2 regions of the Streptomyces sp. NBC_01003 genome follow, and region 1 is predicted to be linked to the other one. Evidence: riboswitches for the same ligand, from Rfam matches in the RefSeq annotation. Region 1 holds a riboswitch; the other holds the start of a gene.
The links. A riboswitch is a leader RNA that binds a small molecule or an ion and turns the genes downstream of it on or off. The one in region 1 is predicted to bind thiamine pyrophosphate.

Region 1 (4,518 bases):
GCTCGGGCCTGTGTCCTGGGGTGACCGGATGGGTTGAGGCATGAGCGTACCCAGGATCTCGGCTGATCCGGTCCTGGGTGACTGGATGCAGGAAGCTGTCTCAGCTGATCTGGTCAGGTTGCGTCGTTTCGAACTGCCGCCATTCCTGGGCGGCAGTCCTGGCGGAGGCGGGCTGGGGCATGCCCCGGGAGTTCGGGATCAAGTCGGCTCAGTCTGCGTCCGCCAGTACGGAACGCAGTGCTTGCGTGATTGCCGCGTCATCCGCGCCCAGCGTCCGGGCTTCGTCCCGGAATCGCCGGGCCAGGGGCGCGAGTTCCTCAGGAGAAGGGTGCTTGGCCGAAGGGGGCAGGGACGCCACCCGGGTCCCCGCGCCACGCCGGGCGCGGATCAGGCCGGCGCCCTCCAGTTCTCGGTAGGCCCGGGCGACCGTGCCGGCAGCCAGCCCCAGGTCGGACGCCAGCTGCCGGATGGTCGGCAGCCGTTCGTCCTCCGGCAGTCGCCCTGAGGAGATCAGGGCCGCGAGCTGGGCGCGGATCTGCTCGTAGGGCGGGACGGGACTGGCGGTGTCCACCCGCACGGCCGGGCCGGTCACCGCCGGGCCGCCTTCGGCGCGACGACGGTGATCAGGCACCAGATCGCGGTGCTCAGGGAGACCAGGCAGATGGGAAGGAGGGTCCAGGCGGCCACGCCGCCGAGCACGCCGTCGCAGCTCAGTCCGCGCAGCGACCCGGCGGCACTCCACGCGGTGCCGGCCAGGGGAGCGGCGACCAGCAGGCCCCACGCCGCGGTGATGGCCAACGCCCGATCTCGGCGCTCCTGATCATCGCCGGGGCGGCGGGTGATGTGCCGCAGGGCATGACCGCAGGCGCCGGTGCCGAGGGCCAGGGAGGCGAGGGCCGGACCGGCGTAGAAGGACCCGGGCCAGGGACCGTGGGATTCGGTCACGCCGGAGCAGGCCATCCTGAGCACGCGTCCTGCCCGGCCCACGTCGTCGGGGGAGCCGATCGCGGTCGCGGTGACGAGGAGCGCGATGAGCAGGGCTGCCTCGATGAGCAGCAACACCGTCAGCTGGGGCGGAACGTAGTCGCGGATCCGGCGCGGGGTGAGTCCGGCAGTGCGGACGGCGCCTTGAGGACGGGCAGTGATGTATTCGCCGAGCAGTACACCGGCCGCGGCGCAGAGGCCGAACGCGGGTATGGCGATCAGGGCTCCGGTCCCGAGCCCGCCGGAGTTGTCGATCAGGCAGAGGGAGAGGAGGGCGCCGGCGGTCAGGCCGCCGGAGCGTGCGTAGCGGTCCGCGCGGGCGCGGGATGCAGGCGGAACGGTGTCGAGCATGAGGGGACCCCCGATGTGCGCACTTGTATCAAGTCATAGATACAAACTGTAGGTACAAGGTGGCCCACCCGGGATCTTGTGTCAAATGTTCAGTACAAGAAGGTCGGGCAGTACTGCGATCCGTCCCGGACGCGGAAGACGTCGCCCCCATGAGCGACAGCCCGCCTCAAACGCGTTGGCGAACCAGGAACCAGCGAACCAGATCACCTGAGACCGCAAGCAATGCGGACCAGGTCACACGAGACGGGGCTAGGCCATGGGAGACGGGACGCCCCGCTCCGGGGCACCCCGCTCCGGGATACCCCGCTCCGGGACGTCCGGCCTTGCCGAGTCGCTGACCAGGCGTGATCAGACTTCGATGATGCAAACTCGAGTCCGTCAAAGTTCGATGGCCTGCGCTCAAGATGCGATGCACCGGACATTGGCCGAGCGATGAGCCGGAACGGACTCCCGACGATCACTCGGATCGCCCCGGGCTGCCAGTGGGCTCAAGCGTCGCCCACGACAGACGGGTGACCGTGACATGAGTTGCCGATCAGCGTGCCAACCTGCGTGGATGTTTCCGCAGGAGGGGGCGGGTCGGGCCGTCTGCGGGCCGTCGGAGGAGGGCCCACGACGGCCGATGACGGCCAGTGGCGGCCAGTGACGACTACCGCTCATCTCTGTGCGCCCAGGTCACGCAAATGGATCTGCGACACTGGAAGAGTTATGCCTAAGCCCGGAGAACTCACTTTCGTCGCCCCGCGCGGAGCCAAGAAGCCGCCGCGGCACCTCGCCGACCTCTCGCCCGCCGAGCGGAAGGAGGCCGTTGCCGCGATCGGTGAGAAGCCGTTCCGCGCCAAGCAGCTGTCGCAGCACTACTTCTCGCGGTTCGCGCACGACCCCGCGGAGTGGACCGACATCCCCGCCGGCTCGCGCGGCAAGCTGCAGGAGGCGCTGCTTCCGGAGCTGATGACGGTCGTCCGGCATCTGTCGACGGACCAGGACACCACCCGTAAGACCTTGTGGCGGCTCTTCGACGGCACGCTCGTCGAGTCCGTCCTGATGCGCTACCCGGACCGGGTCACCATGTGCATCAGCTCGCAGGCGGGCTGCGGAATGAACTGCCCGTTCTGCGCCACGGGACAGGCCGGCCTCGACCGGAACCTGTCGACGGGCGAGATCGTGCACCAGATCGTCGACGGCATGCGCGCGCTGCGCGACGGCGAGATCCCGGGTGGCCCGGCCCGCCTGAGCAACATCGTCTTCATGGGCATGGGCGAGCCCCTGGCCAACTACAAGCGGGTCGTCGGCGCCATCCGCGCGCTCACCGACCCCGAGCCCGACGGCGTCGGCCTCTCGCAGCGCGGGATCACCGTCTCGACCGTCGGTCTGGTCCCCGCGATGCACCGGCTCGCCGACGAGGGCCTCAAGTGCCGTCTCGCCGTCTCGCTGCACGCCCCCGACGACGAACTGCGCGACACTCTCGTCCCGGTCAACACGCGCTGGAAGGTCCGCGAGGTCCTCGACGCGGCGTGGGAGTACTCCGAGAAGTCGGGCCGCCGCATCTCCATCGAGTACGCGCTCATCCGCGACATCAACGACCAGGCCTGGCGTGGTGACCGGCTCGGCCGCCTGCTCAAGGGCAAGCGGGTCCACGTCAACCTGATCCCGCTGAACCCGACGCCGGGCTCGAAGTGGACGGCCTCGCGCCCCGAGGACGAGAAGGCCTTCGTCGAGGCCATCGCGGCCCACGGGGTCCCGGTCACCGTCCGCGACACCCGTGGCCAGGAGATCGACGGGGCGTGCGGCCAGCTCGCCGCCACCGAGCGGTAACCTGACTGGCGTACGTACATCTTCATATTCCGACAGGGGAGCGCCACAGCGCTGAGAGTGCGGCATCGGCCGCAGACCCTCTGAACCTTGCCCAGGTCATTCTGGGTAGGAAGTTCGGTCGCCACTCAAGCTGTTGCGCCCTGCCCGGGAATCGTCCGCGATCCCGGGCGGGGCCGCGTCTCTTCCTGGACACCCAGGAGGGAACTTAAGTGAGCACCACCATCAAGGCCACGGCCGTCGCCGTGGCGGCCGGTCTCGGACTCGTCACGCTCTCCGCGTGCGGAGGATCAGGGTCCGGCAAGGACTCTGCGGACTCCAAGACCGTCACCCTGGTCAGCCATGACTCGTGGGCCGTCTCCAAGAACGTGCTCAAGGACTTCGAGAAGAGCTCCGGCTACAAGGTCACGGTCCTGAAGGACGGTGACGCGGGCGAGGCCGTCAACAAGGCCATCCTGTCCAAGGACAATCCGCAGGGCGACGTCCTCTTCGGCGTCGACAACACGCTCCTGTCGCGAGCCCTCGACAACGGTCTCTTCCAGCCGTACGAGGCCGAGGGCCTGGACCAGGTCCGCCCCGAGTACCAGCTCGACGGGGACAAGCACCGCGTCACCCCGATCGACACCGGCGACATCTGCGTCAACTACGACAAGAAGTACTTCGCCGATCACAAGCTGACGCCGCCCGCCTCGTTCGACGACCTCGCCAAGCCCGCGTACAAGAACCTGCTGGTCACGGAGAACGTGTCGACGTCGTCGCCCGGCCTCGGCTTCCTGCTGGGCAGCGCGGCGCAGTACGGCGACAACGGGTGGCAGGGCTACTGGAAAAAGCTCAAGGCCAACGGCGTGAAGGTCGTCGACGGCTGGGAGCAGGCGTACAACGAGGAGTTCTCGGGCTCCGCCGGTGGCAGGAAGGCGGGCGGTGACCGGCCGCTCGTCGTGTCGTACGCGTCGTCGCCGCCGGCCGAGGCGATCTACTCGGACCCGCAGCCGAAGACCGCCCCGACCGGGGTCGCGACCGGCACCTGCTTCCGCCAGACCGAGTTCGCCGGCCTGCTGAGCAACGCGAAGAACGAGAAGGGCGGCAAGGCGCTCCTCGACTTCCTGATAGCGAAGCAGTTCCAGCAGGACATGCCGCTGAACATGTTCGTGGACCCGGTGACGAAGGACGCGGCCCTGCCCGCCGACTACGCGAAGTACGACGTCGAGGTCGACGCCCCGAAGACCATGGCGCCGAAGAAGATCGCCGACAACCGTGACGCCTGGGTCAAGTCGTGGACCTCACTCGTACTGAAGTGACGCCCCCCGCAGGGCCTCCGGTGAAGCAACCGGCAAGGCCCCCGGTGAAGCCCTCGGCAAAGTCCCTCAAGGG
Region 2 (4,518 bases), 1.8 Mb from region 1:
CCGATGAACAGCGAGCCGAGCAGCCCGATCAGGACCAGAGACACGAGCGTGCCGAGCACCGCGACCGACGTCCGGGCCGTCAGACCGTGACACAGGTAGAGCGCGATCAGCATGATGGCGCTCGCCCCGATCACCGCCACCACCAGCGGATTCGAGCCCTGCAGGATCGCGGGCAGGATGAAGAAGGTCAGCACCATGAAGCTGATCGCCAGCGCGACGAGCGCCATGACACCCCGCAGCCGGCCCACGACGACCACCGCCAGCGCGAAGATCCCGGCGAGCAGCGCCATCGGGAGCCTGCGGTCCACATCGGTGACGGAGTACTGAAGTTCCTTGGGCGCGTCGGGCGCGTAGGCCACGATCACCTTCTGGCCCTCGTGCAACTGCCTTGGTGAGTCCGGCTGCACGATCTCCGTGAACGTACGGCCGGTGTCCTTGCCGCTGTCGACGCGGACCGTGGCCTTCTCGCACGTGCCCTTCGCCTGCTGCTCGGCGGTCTGGCCCTCGGCGGTCGACGTATCGCCGGTGGGGGTGTCGCCGGAGGCGTTGACGGACTTGCAGTCGACCTTGTCGACCTTTGTGACGGTGGCCTGTTGGGTCTGCCGGTCGAAACCGACGCCGGTACGGGCGTGGGACGGGGCGCCGCCGGGCCAGAGCACCACGAGGCCGACCACGACCGCCACGGAGAACGGGATCAGTACCGCGGCGATGACCTTGCGCAAGTGCTTGGAGACGGGCGCGGCGGGGCCGTGGCTGTGGGAGTGCCCGTGTTCGGCGCTCCCCTGGCCATGGGGCGGATTCGGCGGCGCGGACGGAGGCTGCGGCGTGCTGGTCACCGCCCGATCATCGCAAGAACGGCAGGGGCCCTCTGTTCAGCACGCCAGAAATGACGCTAGCGTGGGGGCACCTTTGCACACGCGGGAGCTCGGAGCACCGGGCTGAGAGGGCGCTGACCTCCGCTTCGGCGATGTTTCACATGAAACATCGCCCGACGGAAGCCGCTGCGTCGACCGCCGAACCTGTTACCGGGTAATGCCGGCGTAGGGAGTAGGTCTCATGACCACATCGGACGCGCGCACGCCTGCCTCCAACCTGTCCACAGAGACGGGCGAGGCCGGGAAGTCCATTGGCTGGCACAAGGGGTACGTCACGGGCTCACGCCCCGACCTCCAGGTGCCGGTCCGCCAGGTGCACCTCACCAACGGCACGGCGGTCACGCTCTACGACACGTCCGGGCCGTACACCGATCCGAGTGTCGACACCGACGTCCGCAGGGGCCTTGCCCCGCTGCGGGAGAACTGGATCATCGGCCGCGGCGACACCGAGGAGTACTCGGGCCGCCCGGTCCGCCCCGAGGACGACGGGATCAAGCACACCTCTCCGCGCGGCGGCCTGCGCAACCTCGACGCGGTCTTCCCCGGCCGCCCCCGCCAGCCTCGTCGCGGGCGGGACGGCCGGGCGGTGACTCAACTCGCGTACGCCAGGCGCGGGGAGGTCACGCCCGAGATGGAGTACGTGGCCATCCGGGAGAACGTGGACCCCGAGGTCGTCCGTGAGGAGATCGCCGCGGGCCGCGCGGTCCTGCCGGCCAACGTCAACCACCCGGAGATCGAGCCGATGATCATCGGCAAGCGGTTCCTGGTGAAGGTCAACGCCAACATCGGCAATTCCGCGGTCACTTCGTCGATCGAGGAGGAGGTGGAGAAGATGACATGGGCGACCCGCTGGGGCGCCGACACCGTCATGGACCTCTCCACCGGCCGCAACATCCACACAACGCGCGAATGGGTCCTGCGCAACTCCCCCGTCCCGATCGGTACGGTGCCGCTCTACCAGGCGCTGGAGAAGGTCGACGGCCGCGCCGAGGAGCTGACCTGGGAGATCTACAAGGACACGGTCATCGAGCAGGCCGAGCAGGGCGTGGACTACATGACGGTCCACGCCGGTGTGCGGCTGCCGTACGTCCCGCTCACCGCGAACCGCAAGACGGGCATCGTCTCGCGCGGCGGTTCGATCATGGCCGCCTGGTGCCTGGCGCACCACAAGGAGAGCTTCCTCTACGAGAACTTCGCGGAGCTCTGCGAGATCCTCGCGGCGTACGACGTCACGTACTCGCTGGGTGACGGCCTGCGGCCGGGCTCGATCGCGGACGCCAACGACGAGGCGCAGTTCGCCGAGCTGAAGACGCTCGGGGAGCTCAACACGATCGCGAAGAGCTTCAACGTCCAGACGATGATCGAGGGCCCCGGGCACGTCCCGATGCACAAGATCAAGGAGAACATCGACCTTCAGCAGGAGGTGTGCGAGGAGGCGCCCTTCTACACACTCGGCCCGCTGACGACCGACATCGCCCCCGCGTACGACCACATCACCTCCGGCATCGGAGCCGCGATGATCGCGTGGTGGGGGACGGCCATGCTCTGTTACGTCACGCCCAAGGAGCACCTGGGCCTGCCGAACAGGGACGACGTCAAGACCGGCGTCATCACCTACAAGATCGCGGCCCACGCGGCGGACCTCGCCAAGGGGCACCCGGGCGCCCAGGACTGGGACGACGCGCTCTCCGACGCGCGGTTCGAGTTCCGCTGGGAGGACCAGTTCAATCTGGCCCTCGACCCGGACACGGCACGGGAGTTCCACGACGAGACGCTCCCGGCCGAACCGGCTAAGACGGCCCACTTCTGCTCGATGTGCGGGCCGAAGTTCTGCTCGATGAAGATCTCCCAGGACATCCGCCGGCAGCACGGCGGGACGAAGAGTGAGATCGAGGAGGGCATGGCGGAGAAGTCCAAGGAGTTCGCCGCCGCGGGCAACCGGGTCTATCTGCCGATCGCGGACTGACCTCGTCCACGCCCACGCGGGCGCCGCGCGCTGTCCACCGGTCGCCTTTCGCGGCCGGTGGACAGGGTGTTCCGGGACCAACGCCCGTCGGCCCTAGTCCGGCTTGTGGTCCGGGCCTCCGAAGTCGGGGCTTGTGAAGTCCGGGCTCGAGTACGTCGGGCGCGGGCCCGCAGGGGAGCCGCCGTCGGTGCCCGGGCTGCTGAACCCGGGCCTGTTGTACCCGAGGTGCGGCATGCGGCCCGCTGCTCCGGGGCCGCCCCCGCGACTGGCGGGGGCCGGCGGCGGTTCCGCGAGCGCCTCCCGGAGGAACGGCAGGATGCCGCGCTCCAGGAGCACAAGGCACCAGGCTTCCCTGGCCCGGTCCACCTCCTCGTTCGACTCGGTGTGCGCGCCGGCCTGCAAGGACGTCGAGCCGTTGCGGAGAGCGGTGAGCAGCAGGCCCACTCCGGCGACGAGGATGCCCGCCACCGTGAGCGCGCCGAACACCCAGCCGGCCGTCAACAGGGTCTGGGCGAACGCCGGTTCAGGATCGAGCATCTTCAGGATGTAGCCGACGAGCAGGAAGATCGCGGCGGCCGTCCCGGCGAGCACGGGGGCGAGCACCGCGACGACGGCTATGACGCCGGCGCCGGTGGTCTCCGCCACCTCGCCCACGGTGGCGGCCAGGCCGATCGCTCCGTTGCCGGATTCCGCCGCGCTCTCTCCTTCGCGCAGCTGACGCACGGGCCGGGGCGAGGCGCGCAGATCGGCGCGGACCTTCACGTAGTTCTGGTACTCGGTCGCGGCGGCGGCCGTGATCAGTGCGGTGGCGTTGAGCGCCATGGTGCGCAGTTGTTCGGGGTTGAGCCGCTTACCCACTGCGGCGAGATCAGGGCGGTCCGGTGCGGTACGCAGCGCATCATCGAGGATCCGCTCGAACTCGGGGCGGTCCTCGTTCAGCAGGTGCGGAGCGCTGTTCATGTGCATCCCCCGATGCTCCGTAGGGCTTGGGGGCTCGCATGGGTGCGAGCCGTCGGGCAGAAACGGAGGGGAGCCTGCTACGGATAAGCCGATGGTAGAGCGGCGACGGCACGCGGTGACAGGGGGTTTTCCGAATTCGGCCCGGTGGCCGGACTGAGCCCCCGTTCGGTGCGCCTGCCCGGGGAACGCCTAGCTATCCATGGGGAGTTGCTGGACCAGCAGCTTTCCGGCCATGGTCACTCCGCCGTCCATCGCGATCGCGCGCCCGCCCGCGTACACATGCGGGCCCTCGATCTGCGGGCGGCTGTCCTCGGATCCGTCCGCCGCGTCCTCGGTGCCTACCTCGCCGAGGAGGTACGGGATGGGGCTGTGGCCGTGGACGACGCGCGCGCCGCCGTAGGTGTCGAGGAGCTCACGCACGGCTTCGGGTCCGGATTCGTCGCGGAACGCGAAGCGCTTGGTGAATTTGCGGAAGAGGTCCCAGCACTCGTCCGCGTCGTTACGCGTGAGAGTCTCGCGGACCGTGTCGTTGACCGCCTCGATCGAGTCGCCGTAGTCGAGGTACGAGGTCGTGTCGGAGTGCATCAGGAGGTGGTCGTCCTCCAGCTCGATCGCGTCGAGCCGGGACATCCACTGGAGATGGACGTCCTGGAGGCGGTCCATGTCCGACTTCTGCCCGCCGTTGAGCAGCCAGGCCGCCTGGAAAGTGGCGGTGCC

Region 2: another riboswitch for thiamine pyrophosphate. It lies ahead of thiC (phosphomethylpyrimidine synthase ThiC); the one in region 1 lies ahead of OG698_RS16180 (thiamine ABC transporter substrate binding subunit).

Annotation. Positions count from the first base shown of each region.
Region 1 is NZ_CP108707.1:3,557,363-3,561,880, reverse strand. It holds gene OG698_RS16195 (GntR family transcriptional regulator) at 209-592, opposite strand; gene OG698_RS16190 (hypothetical protein) at 589-1,335, opposite strand; gene rlmN (23S rRNA (adenine(2503)-C(2))-methyltransferase RlmN) at 2,044-3,150, shown strand; TPP riboswitch at 3,175-3,280, shown strand; gene OG698_RS16180 (thiamine ABC transporter substrate binding subunit) at 3,360-4,445, shown strand.
Region 2 is NZ_CP108707.1:5,319,399-5,323,916, forward strand. It holds gene OG698_RS24390 (YibE/F family protein) at 1-836, opposite strand, end outside; TPP riboswitch at 908-1,064, shown strand; gene thiC (phosphomethylpyrimidine synthase ThiC) at 1,057-2,841, shown strand; gene OG698_RS24400 (hypothetical protein) at 2,935-3,807, opposite strand; gene OG698_RS24405 (metallophosphoesterase family protein) at 3,991-4,518, opposite strand, start outside.